DNA from 3 places in the Superficieibacter sp. HKU1 genome. Region 3 is predicted to be linked to each of the others. Evidence: predicted binding sites of a transcription regulator. Region 3 holds the regulator's gene; each other region holds the start of a gene.
What was found. The regulator CRP, encoded in region 3, controls carbon source genes, mostly activating them, when cyclic AMP is high. The targets are predictions, from matches to a motif close to ATGTGANNNNNNTCACAT.
Positions count from the first base shown of each region.

Region 1: the regulator CRP is predicted to act here: its motif matches at 1,728-1,745, upstream of serC (3-phosphoserine/phosphohydroxythreonine transaminase).
Region 2: the regulator CRP is predicted to act here: its motif matches at 1,637-1,654, upstream of P0H77_RS21065 (YjcB family protein).

Region 1 covers NZ_CP119754.1:1,802,244-1,806,351, reverse strand. Annotated here, with positions in the region: gene aroA (3-phosphoshikimate 1-carboxyvinyltransferase) at 1-453, opposite strand, end outside; gene serC (3-phosphoserine/phosphohydroxythreonine transaminase) at 521-1,609, opposite strand; gene P0H77_RS08630 (DUF421 domain-containing protein) at 1,791-2,480, opposite strand; gene ycaO (30S ribosomal protein S12 methylthiotransferase accessory factor YcaO) at 2,618-4,108, shown strand, end outside.
Region 2 covers NZ_CP119754.1:4,419,861-4,423,968, forward strand. Annotated here, with positions in the region: gene P0H77_RS21060 (EAL domain-containing protein) at 1-954, opposite strand, end outside; gene P0H77_RS21065 (YjcB family protein) at 1,770-2,051, shown strand; gene ssb1 (single-stranded DNA-binding protein SSB1) at 2,118-2,660, opposite strand; gene uvrA (excinuclease ABC subunit UvrA) at 2,907-4,108, shown strand, end outside.
Region 3 covers NZ_CP119754.1:474,027-478,134, reverse strand. Annotated here, with positions in the region: gene P0H77_RS02230 (phosphoribulokinase) at 1-746, shown strand, start outside; gene P0H77_RS02225 (OsmC family protein) at 933-1,337, opposite strand; gene crp (cAMP-activated global transcriptional regulator CRP) at 1,645-2,277, shown strand; gene P0H77_RS02215 (YccS/YhfK family putative transporter) at 2,320-4,108, shown strand, end outside.

The DNA.
Region 1 (4,108 bases), 1.3 Mb from region 3:
CAGCGGCGGATAATTCTCTTGCTCAAGATAAGTAATGTCTGCCCCGCCCTGGCGAAGCGCATCGACCAGATGACCAATCGGTCGCTCTTTCATGCGCGGTTCGCCGGTAAGGACAACATTGTTATTGCCAAGGCACAGTGCCGCCGCCAGCGGCCGCATCGCGGTGCCTGCGTTACCAAGGAACAGTTCGGGCTCGCCTTCAGCCTGCAGCGGGCCGGCATTGCCGGTCACTTCACAGCGGGTGCGATCGGCGGAAAGGGTGTAATGAATGCCTAACGCACTCAGGGCGTTCAGCATATGACGGACGTCATCGCTGTCCAGCAAATTAGTCAGCACCGTGGTGCCCTGGGCTAATGCAGCCAGCAGTAGCGCCCGGTTAGAGACACTTTTTGATCCAGGCAGATTGATAACACCGTCTACGCGCGCGATGGGTTGTAACGTCAGGGAATCCATGAAGCTTAACTCTCAGAAGCAAAATAAAGCCCCGCAGACAGGCTACGGGGAAGAATGAAACGGGCGATTAACCGTGACGACGTTCGAAGTCGGTCATAAACTCGGTCAATGCGTTGACACCGGCCAACGGCATCGCGTTATAGATTGAGGCGCGCATGCCGCCAACGACGCGGTGTCCTTTCAGCGCATGCAGACCAGCCGCCAGAGACTCTTCCAGGAAGAGTTTGTCCAGCGCGCTGTCTGCCAGCTGGAACGGCACGTTCATACGGGAACGGTTGGCTTTGGCCACGTCGTTACGGTAGAAATCACTGCGATCAATGGTGCCATACAGCAGATCGGCCTTTTGCTGGTTGATCTTATCCATCGCCGCCACGCCGCCCTGCTCTTTCAACCATTTGAAGACCAGGCCGGACAAATACCATGCGAACGTCGGCGGAGTGTTAAACATGGAGTCGTTGTCATTGAGGATGGTGTAGTCAAGAATTGACGGGCAGGCCTGATGCGCCTTGCCCAGCAGATCTTCACGTACGATCACCAGCGTCAGCCCTGCCGGGCCGATATTTTTCTGCGCGCCAGCGTAGATTACGCCGAAGCGGCTGACATCCAGCGGACGGGAAAGGATCGTCGAGGAGAAGTCGGCAGCGACCACCACGTCGTTACCAAAATCGGGAGTTTCTTCGATGGCGATACCGTCAATGGTCTCGTTAGGACAGTAGTGCACATACGCTGCATTGTCGGAAAGCTGCCAGTCGCGCATCGGTTTTACTGCACGCAGTCCGTCAACCGTCACTTTGGCGTCAATTACGTTTGGCGTACAGTATTTGTTCGCTTCTTTAATCGCGCTGGCCGCCCAGTAGCCCGCATCAACATAATCTGCGGTGGTTTTGGCACCCAGCAGGTTCAGCGGCACGCCAGCAAACTGACCGCGCCCACCACCGTGGCAGAAAAGCACTTTGTAGTTTGAAGGGATGTTCAGCAGCTCGCGGAAGTCCTTTTCTGCTTCTTCAGCGACCTGGATAAATTCCTTACCACGGTGGCTAATTTCCATGACCGACGTTCCCAGACCATGCCAGTCGCACAGTTCCTGTTGCGCCAGTTTAAGCACTGCTTCCGGTATCATCGCCGGACCTGAACTAAAATTGAAGACCTGAGTCATTTCCCCTCACCACGCTGCTTAGATCTACCCACCACAATGGGTATACGTTATTCCTGTGGATATCGGTTTTACCATTCAGTGACACGTGTCGCAACGGGTAATCAATCGCGGAGTAAAAATGTGTCCTTTGTCACACAATATAATCTATCGTATTGACGAATAAAGGCCGATAAAACCGCTATCAGGTGATCCGCTTTGCCCGGCTGGCCTTTGACCACTCCGGATGCGCGCAGCGGGGACAAAGCTGATGCTCCCCCGCTTTCATCACGTATACCGCACTACATTTATTACAGGCATATTCACCATCGTCCGGCACGGTGGTATAGCGTTCAATCCCCGCCGGCAGAATTGACAGCCCCGGTTTTACTTCATCATCTGGATAGTAATAGACGCTTATCTGGCCATTAGTTTCCATTATTGCCAGCTTAATTTGCCCAAGTTGCTCAACGCTATTGATCCTGAGCTCCATGAAAAATTCAAATTCAGTCAGGTTAGCGCCATTTACCTTGTCCCACGCCAGCTGCCCCTCCTCTATAAAGATGATGGGCTTACCCTCCAGGAGATCCTCCAGTTTTTCGCTGTGTGACATCAGCCACATCACTAGCCGGTACAAAACCGCCAGCGTAATAAATACCGTCAGCACCGGCAGCATGGGAACGTCATCATAAAACGCCACGTCACCTGCGGCTGAACCTAACGTCAGGATGATCAACACTTCAAACAGCGACATCTGACGCACGCCGCGTCGCCCGGTTATCTTAAGAAACAGGAAAACCAGTACAAAGGTGTACGCGCTGCGCAGCGCCACTTCCCCAAGAAACTCAAACGGCACTTTATCCAGCGCCATACGTTGAAGATCGAATGCTTTCATTTTTTATTCTCAAACAGCACGTTACTATCCATAAGCATAGCCAATACTTTTATTTCCGTGCCGTCGGTCCGGGAGATAGCGCCGGTGAGCTAAAACCCGTATCATTGCGCGCTTTCCGTACGATAAAAGTGAATGTCATGACTCAAACCTTCATCCCCGGCAAAGACGCCGCTCTGGAAGATTCCATCGCTCGCTTCCAGCAAAAACTGCAGGATCTCGGCTTCGATATTGAAGAGGCTTCCTGGCTGAATCCTGTCCCTAACGTCTGGTCTGTGCATATTCGCGATAAAGAATGCGCCCTGTGCTTCACTAACGGAAAAGGAGCCACCAAAAAAGCGGCGCTGGCCTCTGCGCTGGGTGAGTATTTCGAACGTCTGTCAACGAACTACTTTTTTGCCGATTTCTGGCTGGGCGATACCATTGCCAATGGCCCGTTCGTGCATTATCCGAATGAGAAATGGTTCCCGCTGCCGGAAAACGATGAACTGCCGGAAGGGATCCTCGACGCCCGTCTGCGCGCGTTTTACGATCCGGAAAACGATCTGAGCGCCGGGATGCTGATTGACCTGCAATCCGGTAATGAAGATCGCGGGATCTGCGCCCTGCCTTTCACTCGTCAATCTGACAACCAGACCGTGTATATCCCGATGAACATCATCGGTAACCTGTACGTTTCTAACGGCATGTCGGCGGGTAATACGGCCAATGAAGCGCGCGTCCAGGGACTGTCGGAAGTGTTTGAGCGTCATATCAAAAATCGCATTATCGCCGAATCGATCAGCCTGCCGGAAATCCCGTCCGAGGTGCTGGCGCGCTACCCGGGGGTAGTCGAGGCCATTGCAACGCTGGAAGCGGAAGGTTTCCCGATTTTCGCCTATGACGGCTCGCTGGGTGGCCAGTATCCGGTAATTTGCGTTGTGCTGTTTAATCCGGCAAATGGTACCTGCTTTGCCTCTTTCGGCGCGCATCCTGATTTTGGCGTGGCGCTGGAGCGTACCGTCACCGAACTGTTGCAGGGTCGTGGTCTGAAAGATCTTGATGTCTTTACGCCGCCTACCTTTGATGACGAAGAAGTGGCCGAACATACCAATCTCGAAACCCACTTCATTGACTCCAGCGGTCTGATCTCCTGGGATCTGTTCAAACAGGATGCCGATTATCCCTTCGTTGACTGGAGCTTTGCTGGCACCACTGAAGAAGAGTTTGCGACCCTGATGGCCATCTTCAGGAAAGAAGACAAAGAGGTTTACATCGCCGACTACGAGCACCTCAGCGTTTACGCCTGCCGCATTATCGTACCGGGTATGTCCGATATCTATCCGGTAGAAGATTTATGGATGGCGAACAACAGTATGGGTAGCCATCTGCGCGATACTATTCTGGCGCTGCCGGGCAGCAACTGGGACAAAGAAGACTATCTGAACCTGATCGCCCAGCTTGATGAAGAAGGTCATGACGATTTTACCCGCGTACGCGAATTGTTGGGTCTGGCAACGGGCAGCAATAACGGCTGGTATACGCTGCGTATTGGCGAACTGAAAGCAATGCTGGCGCTGGCGGGTGGTGACACCGAGCAGGCGCTAATCTGGACCGAATGGACTATGGAATTTAACGCCTCTGTTTTCAGC
Region 2 (4,108 bases), 920 kb from region 3:
CGGGCTCATTACCTGCCCTTCAAACCCCGGCCAGCGCAAAAGTGCTTCTGCGCCAACGCACTGGTTATTTTTGATATCGATAATAGGCTGGTAGTGCAAACGAAGCTGGCGTTTCTGAAGCGCACGCTGTAGCAGACGGCGCGGGGAGTTAAACTCCCGATGCGTTCGCGCCCAGACGAGCAGGATCAGCATACTGCAAATCAGTCCCAGAGGGAGCGTAAGCGTTGCCTGATGGTAGAAGTTATCATGAAAGCGGGATGATACTGTTGAAACAATAATAGCGATTGGCCGTCGTTCAGATCGCGCAATAGTATAAAAGCGTCCGTTATACTGAAAGGTGTAGTCTTTATTAAGCAACAGTTTTTTTAATATCGCAGGATCGGCCTGCTCACTTACCGAAAAAAACGCATTAGTGACCGTATCGTATACTCCGTACGCCAGCGACTGATCTTCCGAGATAACTTCACTGTAGGACAGAGGATTAATAACAGCAACATAATTCCCGCGCTGCATATAGTTCATTTTATAACCAGGATAAAACGGAGTATCCCGGTAGTAGTAAATAAAGGTATCAGGCTTGCGCCAGTAATTCTGTCGCGGCATCTGATATGGCTGTGCTGGATGAAGAGAAGTCGAGCATAAAAAACGATCGCCTTCAGCGTAGATTAAATCATCAACGTATAGTCGGCCATGAACTATATTCAACATTTGTTGCTGATGCCGGACGCTGCAAATGTCACCGTGGAATTGCCCGGCGGCATCGCGTGCAAGATCGGCCTGACGAATTACTTTTTCCGTTTTATTGAGCGCAAGTCGGGCAAATGAGCGCAGCTGATCGCGTGTTTCTGAAACGGCTCTTAAATGAGCAAACCATAGCGCAAGCATCACCGGCAGTAAAACCACCATGATGATCCCGAGGACTCTCAGCACCTTGCGTTGCACGCTATGGTTCATTTCAGCCTAATATCCCTGCATTTTATGTGCCCGAGCTCCAAAATGGATACTTTGATAAAAGAAGTGATTACGTTGCATGAATCATACGACATTAGCAACCGACTTTTTATCGCAAAAACCTAATATTTAGTGATGACGATAATATTTTCCCGTAAGGCAAACTTAAAGTGGAGGTCACGTTTTTATTAAGGAGAGGCGAAAATGTACATTGCGTTGTTTAAAACAGGAGAAGCCAGGCTAAGGACTAAAGCCTGGTGTATAGTTCTGCATCAACTGGTTGATGAGTGCCCTTTTAAGCAGCATAAATGCTGAATTAAAGATACAACTTTTGGAGAATATTCTCTGACGTTAAGCTGCGTAATAATTAAGTATTAGTTAAATTATGAAAAAAATATACGCATCGTTGCACAGCATAAAAAATCGGGCAAAAAAATTCCCACACAATTAAAAAGCCTATGGTTAAAGGCGCGCAAAAAAGTTTACCTGACGCACAGCAATCCGTCTTGCGGGATTTTATAAAACAGTGAAAGAGCGGGACATGTTATTGACGCTTAATTCTTCACCATAACTGAATTGAGAAAACCCGATATCACTATAGCGGAGTTTCATCGCGACGTATGACATTTTTCTTGCTCCTCAGCACGCAAGAAGGCGGTTCTTTCTCTGGCGAATAAAACAGCAAATGTGATATAGTTCACAAATCCTGTGATACAGGAACGCCGTTTCATAAAAGTTTACCTGCCTGATGACAGTCTGCGCCTCCTGGCGGGGCTGCTGGCCGAAGGCATGTCTTTTTTCACTGAGGATAAGATTTCATGGCCACCATTACTACCAGCGTGGTGTTGCTGCGCTGGCCTCTGGTAAGCGCCGGGCTGATGTTTTTAGCCAGCACATTGAACATTCAGTTCCGCAAAGCGGACTATATTGGTTTGGCCGTCATCAGCACGCTGCTGGGTATGATTGCCGCCTGCTGGTTTGCGACCAACCTGCTGGGGATCACAATGGCAGATGTCTCTCTGATTTGGGGCAATGTAAAAAATGTGATGGTCGAAACGATGGGGCAAATGCCGCCGGAATGGCCAGTGGTCATGACCTGATGAGGGAACGTTCAACGCCATGAACGGACCAGCCCCGGTAAAGGAGCTGGTCAGGATATCGCGCGCTTAGAACGGAATATCGTCGTCAAAGTCCATCGGCGGTTCGTTAGACTGTGCCGGGGCGGACTGCTGCTGTTGCGGACGAGACTGTGCGCCGCCGCTGAACTGGTTGCCGCCCTGCGACTGCTGCTGTGGCTGTTGAGGCTGACCCCAACCGCCCTGCTGACCGCCGCCTGCCGGCGCGCCGCCACCCTGCGGACGTCCGCCCAGCATCTGCATTACGCCGCCAATCTGCGGGACGTTAATCTCGGTGGTATAGCGTTCCTGACCACTCTGATCGGTCCATTTGCGGGTACGTAGCTGCCCTTCAATATACACCTGAGAACCTTTACGCAGATATTCCCCGGCCACTTCCGCCAGTTTGCCGAACATCACCACGCGGTGCCATTCTGTCTGCTCTTTCGTCTCACCGGTCTGCTTATCACGCCAGGATTCGGAAGTAGCCAGCGTGAAGTTGGCAACTGCGCCACCACTCGGCAAGTAGCGTACTTCCGGGTCCTGCCCCAGATTACCGACGAGAATCACCTTATTTACGCCTCTACTGGCCATAATTGTGTCTCCTGAAAACGTTCTTAATGAGTGTAAACGCGCGATTGTAACATTACCAGACCACGCTTTGATACCTTGTGAAGTCGATTCCGATAAACAACTTCCTGATGACATTTTTGCACATCCGCATAGAAGTTGCATTCCAATACTGTATATTCATTCAGGTTAATTTGTGTCATAATTAGCCGTTTCAGTTGCAAAAACGCCGTTTGTCCTTCAAACAAATCAGGCTACCGGGAAAGGTGAATGGATAAGATAGAAGTTCGGGGCGCACGTACCCACAATCTAAAAAACATCAACCTCGTCATCCCTCGCGACAAACTGATTGTCGTCACCGGGCTTTCGGGTTCAGGCAAATCCTCTCTGGCTTTTGACACGTTATACGCTGAAGGGCAACGTCGCTACGTCGAGTCCCTCTCCGCCTATGCGCGTCAGTTCCTGTCACTGATGGAAAAGCCGGATGTCGATCATATTGAAGGATTATCGCCAGCGATTTCTATTGAACAGAAATCAACGTCGCATAACCCGCGTTCTACCGTGGGGACGATTACCGAGATCCACGATTACCTGCGTCTGCTATTTGCCCGCGTGGGCGAGCCGCGCTGTCCGGATCACGACGTGCCGCTGGCCGCGCAAACCGTCAGCCAGATGGTCGATAACGTGCTGTCACAGCCTGAGGAAAAGCGGCTGATGCTGCTCGCGCCCATCATTAAAGAGCGTAAGGGCGAGCATACTAAGACCCTGGAAAATCTTGCGAGCCAGGGATATATCCGCGCCAGGATTGACGGCGAGGTCTGCGATCTCTCCGATCCCCCTTCGCTGGAGCTGCAAAAAAAACACACCATTGAAGTCGTGATCGACCGCTTTAAGGTACGTGAAGATCTTGCGCAGCGTCTGGCTGAGTCTTTTGAGACCGCGCTGGAACTCTCCGGCGGGACGGCGATCGTTGCCGATATGGACGATCCAAAAGCGGAAGAACTGCTCTTCTCCGCCAACTTTGCCTGCCCGATTTGCGGCTACAGCATGCGCGAGCTTGAACCGCGCCTGTTCTCGTTTAATAACCCGGCAGGCGCGTGTCCAACCTGTGACGGGCTGGGCGTGCAGCAGTATTTCGATCCCGATCGCGTGCTGCAAAACCCGGAGCTGTCGCTGGCGGGCGGGGCGATCCGCGGCTGGGATCGCCGTAACTTTTACTATTTCCAGATGCTGCGCTCGCTGGCGGAGCATTACAAATTCGACGTCGATGCACCGTGGGGCAGCCTGAGCGCCAGCGTGCATAAGGTCATTCTCTTTGGTTCCGGTAAAGAATCAATTGAATTCAAATACATGAACGATCGCGGCGATACCTCCGTGCGTCGTCATCCGTTTGAAGGCGTGCTGCATAATATGGAGCGTCGCTATAAAGAGACCGAATCCAGCGCGGTGCGCGAGGAGCTGGCAAAGTACAT
Region 3 (4,108 bases):
ATAGTTTTCATCGCTATACCCGCCCGGAAATGGACATGGCGATCCGTAAGGCGCGCGATCTGGGTCGGCATATCAGCTATTTCGGCCCCGAAGCCAACGACTTTGGCCTGCTGGAACACACGTTTATTGAATATGGTCATTCCGGTACAGGCCAGGCGCGAAAGTATCTGCATACCTATGACGAAGCCGTGCCGTGGAACCAGATACCGGGCACGTTTACCCCATGGCAACCGCTGCCGGAACCGACCGACGTGCTGTTTTACGAGGGATTGCACGGCGGCGTGGTCACCCCGCAGCACGATGTCGCACGCCATGTCGATTTGCTGGTGGGCGTGGTGCCGATTGTTAACCTCGAATGGATCCAGAAGCTCATTCGCGATACCAGCGAACGCGGACACTCCCGCGAGGCGGTGATGGACTCGGTGGTGCGTTCAATGGAGGATTACATTAACTTCATTACGCCGCAGTTTTCGCGCACGCATATTAACTTTCAGCGGGTGCCGACCGTCGACACCTCCAACCCGTTCGCCGCGAAAGGCATCCCGTCGCTGGATGAAAGCTTTGTCGTTATTCATTTTCGCAATCTGGAAGGGATCGATTTCCCGTGGCTGCTGGCGATGCTTCAGGGATCGTTTATTTCCCATATCAATACCCTGGTGGTGCCCGGCGGAAAAATGGGGCTGGCGATGGAGCTGATTATGCTGCCGCTGGTGCAGCGGCTGATGGAAGGCAAAAAAATAGAATAACGAGAGGGCGTGCCCTTTGCCCGGCGGCGCTGCGCTTGCACGGGCCTGTGAATTGCGATTAACGTATTGATATTGATGGTTTTCGTAGGCCGGGTAAGGCGAAGCCGCCACCCGGCATAACAACGATGCGGTTGCCTGCGATACACCGCAAACGCGGGCAACATGGTAACACGGTGGACGTTAACCCTACCCTGCGACTACCTCATACGAATGGGTAATATTCACCGCTTTACCCAGCATCAACGCCACAGAGCAATATTTCTCCGCAGAAAGATCGACCGCGCGGGCGACGGCGCTCTCTTTCAGATCCTGCCCCGTAACCATAAAGTGCAAATTGATATGGGTAAATAAACGAGGGGCCTCTTCACGGCGTTCAGACGTCAGTTTAACCTCACAGTTTGTCACCGCCTGACGCCCTTTTTGCAGGATCGACACCACGTCGATTGCGCTGCATCCTCCCGCGGCCATCAGCACCATTTCCATCGGGCTGGGCGCTTTATCACCGGAGTTACCGTCCATCAAAATCTGGTGCCCGGAAGCCGACTCACCCAGAAACGTTAACCCTTCAACCCATTTCACTCGCGCTTGCATAATATCCACTCCAGTGTCGCCATTTTCTTCACAGATTACGCGCACATAACAATTCTCGCAACGGAAGGCGACCTGCGTCATGCTGAAGCGAGACACCAGGAGACAGGCGGCAAAAGCTATGCTAAAACAGACGGGATGCTACAGTGATACATTGACTTTGCGCATACATAGATGCAAAGGACATCAGATTAACGACTGCGGAGCATACCGACAGTCAACTTCCCGTCAGCGGGAAGAAAACGATTGCAACCCCGGAGGCAACGTCGTTTAGCCGCCGGAGATAGCTTATAACAGAGGATAACCGCGCATGGTGCTTGGCAAACCGCAAACAGACCCGACTCTCGAATGGTTCTTGTCTCATTGCCACATACATAAGTACCCTTCAAAGAGCACGCTGATTCACCAGGGTGAAAAAGCGGAGACGCTGTATTACATCGTCAAAGGCTCCGTGGCAGTGCTGATTAAAGACGAGGAAGGGAAAGAGATGATCCTTTCTTATCTCAACCAGGGCGATTTTATCGGTGAACTGGGCCTATTCGAAGAGGGCCAGGAACGTAGCGCCTGGGTGCGTGCAAAAACCGCCTGTGAAGTCGCGGAAATCTCCTACAAAAAATTCCGTCAGCTGATCCAGGTGAATCCGGATATCCTGATGCGCCTTTCCGCACAGATGGCACGCCGTTTACAGGTGACGTCCGAAAAAGTGGGCAACCTTGCTTTCCTCGACGTCACCGGTCGTATTGCGCAGACGCTGCTTAACCTGGCGAAACAGCCGGACGCCATGACCCACCCGGATGGTATGCAGATCAAAATCACCCGTCAGGAGATCGGCCAGATCGTCGGTTGCTCTCGTGAAACGGTGGGCCGCATCCTCAAAATGCTGGAAGACCAGAGCCTGATCTCCGCGCACGGTAAAACTATCGTCGTCTACGGCACTCGCTAAGCTCGACCCCGGCGCATTCACTGCAATGCGCCGATAAATTCTATGTGGCGCAGGCTTATCTATCACCCGGAAGTGAACTACGCACTACGTCAAACGCTGGTGTTGTGTTTGCCCGTGGCTACAGGTCTGATTATCGGCCACCTCCAGTACGGTCTGCTATTTTCCCTGGTTCCCGCCTGCTGCAATATTGCCGGTCTTGATACACCGCATAAGCGTTTTTTTAAACGTCTGATTATTGGCGGTTCGCTGTTTGCTGGCAGTAGCCTTGCCGTTCAGCTTCTGCTGGCGCAGGGTGCGCCGCTGCCGCTGGTCCTGACCGCGCTGGCGCTGATACTCGGCGTTACGGCGGAGATCAGCCCTCTTCATGCACGCCTGCTTCCCGCTTCGTTAATTGCCGCTATCTTCACCCTGAGCCTGGCGGGTTCAGTGCCGGTGTGGGAGCCAATGCTCCTGTATGCGACCGGTACGGTCTGGTATGGCCTGTTTAACTGGTTCTGGTTCTGGCTGTGGCGCGAACAGCCGCTGCGCGAATCGCTAAGCCTGCTTTACCGACAGCTGGCGGACTACTGCGAGACTAAATACAGCATGCTGACCCAGCACGCCGATCCGGAAAAAGCGCTGCCGCCATTGCTGGCGCGTCAGCAAAAAACGGTGGATCTCATTACCCAGTGCTATCAGCAGCTCTATATGTTGTCGGAGAAAAAGCATCATAACTACCGGCGGCTGCGCTGGATGTTCCAGATGGCGCTGGATTTACAGGAGCATATCTCCGTCAGCCTGCACCAGCCGGAAGAGGTGCAAAAGCTGGTGGAGCAAAGCCACGCGGAAGCGGTGATCCGCTGGAATGCGCAGACCGTGTCTGCTCGCCTGCGCGTGATGGCGGATGACATCCTTTATCACCACTATTCCGGGCGCTTCAATATGGAGAAACAAATTGGCGCGCTGGAGAAAATCGCCCGGCAGAATCCGGATAATCCCGTCGGCCAGTTTTGCGCCTGGCACTTTAGCCGCATCGCCCGCGTGCTGAAAACGCTGCGTCCGCTTTATCCGCGCGATTTAATGGCCGATCGTCAGCGTCGTCTGCCCTTGTGGTCGGCGCTCAAAAACTATTTATCACTGAAATCTCCCGCGCTGCGTACGTCGGCCCGTCTTAGCGTGATGCTCAGCATCGCCAGCCTGGCAGGAAGCGTGCTGCATCTGCCCAAGCCCTACTGGATCTTAATGACCATTATGTTCGTGACGCAAAACGGCTATGGTGCGACGCGAGTGCGGATCCTGCACCGAACGCTGGGCACGCTGGTCGGGCTGGTGATTGCGGGCGCGACCCTGCACTTTAAGGTGCCGGATGGTTTTACCCTCTGCGCGATGCTGGTGATTACCATTGCCAGCTATTTGATCCTGCGAAAAAATTACGGCTGGGCGATGATTGGTTTTACCGTCACCGCCGTGTATACCCTTCAGCTTATTAACCTCAACGGTGAACAGTTTATTCTGCCGCGGATGATCGATACCGCGCTGGGCTGCCTGATCGCCTTTGGCGGAATGGTCTGGCTGTGGCCACAGTGGCAAAGCGGCCTGCTGCGGCAGAATGCCCACGGTGCGCTGGAAGCGGATCAGGAGGCGCTGCGTCTGATTTTAAGCAACGATCCGCAGGCACCCACGCTCGCGTATCAGCGGATGCGGGTAAATCAGGCGCACAATACCTTATTTAACTCACTGAACCAGGCGATGCAGGAGCCGGGTTTTAATACGCAGTATCTGGCCGACATGAAACTCTGGGTCACCCACAGCCAGTTTATCGTCGAGCATATTAACGCGATGACGACGCTTG